Regions from separate parts of the Streptomyces sp. NPDC086554 genome, predicted to be linked through region 1. Evidence: riboswitches for the same ligand, from Rfam matches in the RefSeq annotation. Region 1 holds a riboswitch; the other holds the start of a gene.

What was found. A riboswitch is a leader RNA that binds a small molecule or an ion and turns the genes downstream of it on or off. The one in region 1 is predicted to bind S-adenosylmethionine.
Region 2: linked by a shared signal. The riboswitch ahead of AB0O76_RS25325 (aminotransferase class V-fold PLP-dependent enzyme) and the one ahead of thrC (threonine synthase) in region 1 are both predicted to bind S-adenosylmethionine.

Annotation. Positions count from the first base shown of each region.
Region 1 covers NZ_JBFBJK010000022.1:84,256-87,656, reverse strand. Annotated here, with positions in the region: gene AB0O76_RS31720 (cold-shock protein) at 1-5, opposite strand, end outside; gene AB0O76_RS31715 (MoaD/ThiS family protein) at 456-731, opposite strand; gene thrC (threonine synthase) at 829-2,133, opposite strand; SAM riboswitch class I at 2,151-2,280, opposite strand; gene AB0O76_RS31705 (glucosyl-3-phosphoglycerate synthase) at 2,436-3,380, shown strand.
Region 2 covers NZ_JBFBJK010000015.1:196,805-200,205, reverse strand. Annotated here, with positions in the region: gene AB0O76_RS25335 (cytochrome bc complex cytochrome b subunit) at 1-457, shown strand, start outside; gene trpD (anthranilate phosphoribosyltransferase) at 593-1,657, shown strand; SAM riboswitch class IV at 1,744-1,860, shown strand; gene AB0O76_RS25325 (aminotransferase class V-fold PLP-dependent enzyme) at 2,036-3,401, shown strand, end outside; gene AB0O76_RS25320 (glycerate kinase) at 3,358-3,401, opposite strand, start outside.

The sequences.
Region 1 (3,401 bases):
GCCATGCCTAACTCCCCTATTACTGGCCCTTGCACGGGCCCGCACTTCGCGGACCCGGGTCAGACCTCACCCCCCCAATGGGATGTGGAGGTGTGCGCCGGAACGCGTCGACCGCGGCTGAATGTATCTGTCCAACTGCCGTCTGCAACAGGTCAATCGGACGAGAATTCCGGGCACGCCCGATCGGAAATATGCGGAGAATTTGCCGGAGTTCAGGGCAAGTCGGGCCAGACAAATGCCGTGATCGGCTCAAATGGGCAGTGCACTTTGGCTACTTCTTGTCGGCCCCGGACCGACTTCGTATATGCGCTCGGCACAAACGGAGAAGCTCGTTTCCCAACTGTACCGCGCTCAACCACACGGAATTGCCCCCTCCACTTCTCTCGCGGAGGGGGCAATTGAGATAACACAGGGTGCTTGCGTAAAGGATCAGCCGCCGGCACTGTGCTCGATGGTCAGCCTCCGGCGACGGCCGGAATGATCGAGACGCCCGCGCCGTCCGGAGTGGCGGTCTCAAGGCCCCGCTCGAAACGGACGTCGTCGTCGTTCACGTACACATTCACGAAGCGGCGCAGCTTGCCCTGGTCGTCCAGGACACGGGCGGCGATGCCGGCGTGGTTCTTCTCCAGGTCGGCGATCACCTCGGAGAGATTCGTCCCCTCGGCGGCGACCTCGGCCTTACCGTCGGTGTACGTACGAAGGATGGTGGGGATGCGGACGTTGACGCTCATGGGGTTCACCTCTTGATACAGGGGGCGGAGGCGCCCCGTAAGGGGCGCGGGGAACTGCGCGACCAGCCACGACGGCCCCGCAGACAAGCGGACAAGCTCAGCCTGCAAGCCCCGCGTCGCGGAACGCATCAAGGCTGGGCCGAATGGTCGCGGTGGCCTGGGACGTCTCGGCAACGGCGTCCAGGGTCTTCAGGCCGTCCCCGGTGTTGAGCACAACGGTGGTGAGGGACGGGTCGATGAGACCGGCCTCGATCAGCTTCTTGGCAACGCCCACGGTCACACCACCGGCGGTCTCCGCGAAGATCCCTTCCGTGCGAGCGAGAAGCTTGATCGCGTCGACGACCTGCTCGTCGTTGACGTCCTCCACCGCACCACCCGTACGCCGCGCGATGTCCAGGACGTACGGCCCGTCGGCCGGGTTGCCGATGGCCAGCGACTTGGCGATGGTGTTCGGCTTCTGGGGACGTACGACGTCGTGCCCGGCCTTGAAGGCGGCAGAAACCGGCGAACACCCCTCCGCCTGCGCCCCGAAGATCTTGTAAGGCTTGTCCTCGACGAGGCCGAGCCGGATCAGCTCCTTCAGACCCTTGTCGATCTTCGTGAGCTGCGAGCCCGAAGCGATCGGGATGACCAGCTGGTCCGGAAGGACCCACCCCAGCTGCTCGCAGATCTCGTACGCGAGGGTCTTGGAGCCCTCGCCGTAGTACGGCCGCAGGTTGACGTTGACGAAGCCCCAGCCCTCGCCGAGCGGGTCGCCGATGAGCTCGGAGCAGAAGCGGTTCACGTCGTCGTAGTTGCCCTCGATGCCGACGAGCTCGCCGCCGTACACCGCGGCCATGACGACCTTGCCCTGCTCCAGGTCGTGCGGGATGAACACGCAGGAGCGGAAGCCGGCGCGGGCGGCGGCGGCGCCGACAGCACCGGCGAGGTTGCCCGTCGAAGAGCACGAAAGAGTCGTGAACCCGAAGGCGCGCGCCGCCTCGAGCGCCTGCGCGACGACGCGGTCCTTGAAGGAGTGCGTGGGGTTGCCGGAGTCGTCCTTGACGAACAACTTGCCCTGCTCGACGCCGAGTTCACGGGCGAGGTTGTCGGCCTTGACGAGCTGGGTCCAGCCGGGGTTCAGGTTCGGCTTGTCGGCCACGTCGGCGGGGACGGGGAGCAGCGGCGCGTAGCGCCAGATGTTGGCGGGGCCGGACTCGATCTGCTTGCGGAGCGCCTCGGGGTCACCGGTCGGCAGGTCGTAGGCCACCTCGAGCGGGCCGAAACAGGCCTGACAGGCGAAGATAGGGCCGAGGGCGTAGAGCTCGCCGCATTCGCGGCAGGAGAGGCCCGAAGCGGGACCGAGGTCTACGGAGTTCGTGGCGGTGGTGGTGTCGTTCGTTGCGACAGTCTGCGCAGCCATGGAGGCGAGGCCCTTTCTCCTCATCTTCCCCGCGGCGCATCTCGCCGCGAGACGGAATTGGCACCTTCCCCACCGTGACCTCGTCGGTCGGCGGGAGGGTTGCCGGGGCTTCAACGGGCCGTATCCCTCTGCCCCTCTGGATGAGCGGTATGGCGCCGGGCTCGCGGTCCCGGTGCATTTGTTACGCGATGACCCCCGACATGCGATGGTCATCCGCGTTGTTCAAGACTGTAACCGAAGGCCTGGACGCTTGAGATAGTCGTCCGAACCGCGAGATGGATCACATAGAGAGGACCCTGACCGTGCTGGAAGAAGCCGAGCGCTGGCTGAGCAGGCGTTCCTGGTCCGTCGCCGACCGCCCGCTGGACCGGCTGACCGCGGCGAAGAAGGCGTCCGGCGCCTCGGTCAGTGTCGTGCTGCCCGCGCTCGACGAGGAGGAGACGGTCGGCGAGATCGTCGCGGAGATCCGCCGTGAGCTGGTCGAGAAGGCGCCTCTCGTCGACGAGCTCCTGGTGATCGACTCGGGCTCGGCGGACCGCACGGCCGAGGTCGCGCGTGCCGCGGGCGCGCGGGTCGTGCACCGGGACGAGATCCTCCCCCGCATCCCGGCCGTGCCCGGCAAGGGCGAGGTGCTTTGGCGTTCGCTCCTGGTGACCGGCGGTGACATCGTCGCTTTCATCGACGCGGACCTGAAGGAGTTCTCTGCGGACTTCGTCTCGGGCATCGTGGGCCCGCTCCTGACCGAGCCCGACGTGGACTTCGTGAAGGCGATGTACGACCGCCCGCTGGGCGAGGCAGCAGGGCAGGGCGGCCGGGTCACCGAGCTGATGGCGCGCCCGCTGCTGAACATGCACTGGCCGCAGCTGGCCGGATTCGTCCAGCCGCTCGGCGGCGAGTACGCGGCGCGCAGGTCGCTGCTTGAGCGGCTGCCGTTCCCCGTCGGTTACGGAGTGGAGCTCGGCCTCCTTGTCGACGCGCTGCACACGGTGGGCCTCGATGCGCTCGCGCAGGTCGACGTCGGTGTGCGCAAGCACCGTCACCAGGACGGGCAGGCGCTCGGCCGGATGGCGGCGGCGATCTACCGGACGGCACAGGTGCGGCTCGCCCGCGGGCACCTCGTACGCCCCGAGCTCACGCAGTTCGAGCGGGGCGAGCACGGATTCGCGCCGCGCACCCACTCCGTGGACACGGAGGAGCGGCCGCCGATGGCCGACATCGCGGAGTACGCGGAACGCCGCGTGGCGTAGCCGAATGGAACGTATACCGCC
Region 2 (3,401 bases), on a different contig from region 1:
CGTGCTGCTCATCGGCGGCGGAAACGACCTGTGGGCCACGCACTTCCACCTGTCGATCAACTCGATCACCTGGTTCGTGCGGATCGCCTTCTTCGTCTTCCCGGTGCTCGCGTTCATCATCACCAAGCGGATCTGCCTGGGTCTGCAGCGGCGCGACAAGGACAAGGTGCTGCACGGACGCGAGTCCGGCATCATCAAGCGTCTGCCGCACGGTGAGTTCATCGAGGTCCACGAGCCGCTCAACCAGGAGCAGCTGCACACCCTCACCGCGCACCATCAGTACGAGCCGATCGAGATCGGCCCGACGGTCGACGAGAACGGTGTCGAGCGCAAGGTGTCCGGTTCGCAGAAGCTCCGGGCCAAGCTCTCGAAGGGCTACTACGGGGAGGAAAGCCAGATCCCCAAGCCCACCGTCGAGGAGTACAAGGAGATCACGAGCGGCCACGGCCACCACTGATCCCTGAGCTCGAAGAGCTCTGACCACAAGGTCGCCACGGCAAGAGCCCCGTCCATTGCGCGGACGGGGCTCTTTGCCGTCCCCGGACCTGGATAGGGTGTCCTTGGCCCATTTATACGAACTCAGGAGCGGCAGATGAGCGCTGTGACCCCCGCAGGAGGCAATACCGCGGCGGGCCGTTCCTGGCCCGACGTACTGAACGGACTGCTCTCCGGGCGCGACCAGAGCGCCGACGACACCGCCTGGGCCATGGACCGCATCATGCGGGGCGAGGCCACCGACGCGCAGATCGCCGGCTTCGTGGTGGCGCTGCGGGCCAAGGGCGAGACGGTCGAGGAGATCTCCGGTCTGGTACGCGCCATGTACGCGCACGCCAATCTGATCGAGGTGCCGGGCCGGACCGTCGACATCGTCGGCACCGGCGGCGACGGCGCGAAGACCGTCAACATCTCCACGATGTCCGCGATCGTCATCGCCGGCGCGGGCGCCAAGGTCGTCAAGCACGGCAACCGCGCGGCCTCCAGCGCCTCGGGCTCCTCCGACGTACTGGAGAAGCTCGGGGTGAACCTGGAGCTGCCGCTGCACCGGGTCGTCGAGGTCGCCGAGGAAGCCGGGATCACCTTCTGCTTCGCGGTGAAGTTCCACCCGGCGCTGCGGCACGCGGGCGCGGCGCGCAGCCAGCTGGGGATCAGGACCGTCTTCAATCTCCTCGGCCCGCTCACCAACCCGGCCAAGGTCCGCTCCCAGGCGGTCGGCGTCGCCGACCCCCGGATGGCACCCATCGTGGCCGGGGTCTTCGCCGAGCGCGGGAACTCGTCCCTCGTCTTCCGCGGCGACGACGGCCTCGACGAGCTGACGACGACGTCGACGTCGCGGGTCTGGGTGGTGCGGGACGGGCAGGTGCGCGAGGAGGCCTTCGACCCGCGGGACGTCGGCATCGACCTGGTGCCCGTCGAGGCGCTGCGGGGCGCCGACGCCTCGTACAACGCGGAGGTCGCGCTGCGGCTGCTCGACGGCGAGACGGGGCCCGTGCGGGACGCCGTGCTGCTGAACGCGGCGGCGGCCCTGGTCGCCCTCGACCCGACCGACGAGCCGTTCGCGGCGCAGATCAGGGCCGGCATGGCCAGGGCGGCGCAGGCGATCGACTCGGGAGCCGCGAAGCGATCCCTGGAGCGCTGGGTGGCGGCCAGCAACCGCTGACGCAGGCCCCGCATGTGACGCAAGGCGCAGTCCGGATTCTGGACTGCGCCTTGCGCGTCGAAGATCGTGTGGCAAGATGCTCAACAGGTCATGAGTGACAGCGATTAGGCCCCGGCTCGCTGTCCGGCAACCCTCCGTCCGTGGCGGGGTGCCCCGGGTGAAGACCAGGTCGTACGCAGCAAGGCGTATGGCAAGCGCGGACCCCTGCGAACCCTGGGGTCCTGGTCCTCGAGGGAGCAGTCTCGTGAGCAAGCGAATGCGATAGGGCTTCCGGCCCCTTTTCCGCACCCCCCTTTTTTTCTCTTCATCACTGCACCGCCCTGCGTGTCGCACGGGCGTCGATGCAGTGAACTCGCTTGCCTTCCACGGGAGTTCGCCATGTCTGTTTCCGCCATTGCCGCCGACTCGTCCGTCTGTGCCCCCCTCGCAGTCCTCGGCCGTGACGTCACCGTGCCGCTCGTCACCGGTGGCGAGGTGACCTACGCGGCGCTCGACTACGCGGCGAGCGCGCCCGCGCTGCAGCGGGTGTGGGACGACGTGGCCGCGTACGCGCCGTACTACGGCAGCGTGCACCGCGGTGCCGGGTACCTCTCGCAGCTCTCCACCGACCTGTTCGAGAGCAGCCGCGTCACCGTCGCCGAGTTCCTCGACTGCCGCGAGGGCGACCAGGTCGTCTTCACGCGCTCGACCACCGACTCGCTCAATCTGCTCGCCGCCGCGCTCCCCGCCGACTGCCAGGTCTTCGTCTTCGAGACCGAGCACCACGCCTCGCTGCTGCCCTGGCGCGACGCCCGCGTGACGTACCTGAACGCCCCGCGCACCGCCGACCAGGCCGTCGCCACCCTGGAGCGCGCCCTCGCCGACCGCGAACCCTACGGGCCCGCCCTGGTCTGCGTGACCGGCGCGTCGAACGTCACCGGTGAGCTGTGGCCGGTGAAGGAACTCGCCGCCGCCGCCCACGCGCACGGCGCCCGTATCGTCCTCGACGCCGCGCAGCTCGCGCCCCACCACCCCGTCTCCGTACGCGAGTTGGACGTCGACTGGGTCGCCTTCTCCGGGCACAAGCTGTACGCGCCCTTCGGCTCGGGCGTCCTCGCGGGCCGCTCCGACTGGCTGCAGGAGGCAGAGCCCTACCTCGCCGGCGGCGGTGCATCGCGGAAGGTCGCGCGGCGTACGGACGGCGGTGTGGACGTGGAGTGGCACGACACCGCCGCTCGGCACGAGGCCGGTTCGCCGAACGTCATCGGCGTGTACTCGATCGCCTCCGCCTGCAAGGCGCTGACCGAGGCGGGCTTCGACGAGCTCGTCGCCCGCGAGAACCACCTGATCGCCAAGGTCCGCGAGGGCCTCGCCGAGGTGCCCGCCGTGAAGGTGCTCTCGCTCTTCGGCGACGACGCCCCGCGCGTCGGCGTCATCTCCTTCGTCGTCGAGGGCTGGAACAGCTCGCACTTCGCGGCCGCGCTCTCCGCCGAGTACGGCATCGGCGTACGCGACGGTCTCTTCTGCGCCCACCCGCTGGTGCGCACCCTGCTCGGCAGCGACCCGCAGACCCAGGGCGAGTGCGGTGCTCCCGAGGCCGCGCCCGGCGAGAAGTCGCTGAACGCGATCCGCGTGAGCTTCGGCGCGGGCACCCCCGACGAGCATGTCGAGCGTTTCGTGCGCGCCGTCAAGGAGCTGGTGGCGGACGGTGCGCGGTGGAACTACCGCACCGAGGACGGGCGTTGTGTGCCGGACACCACCGCCT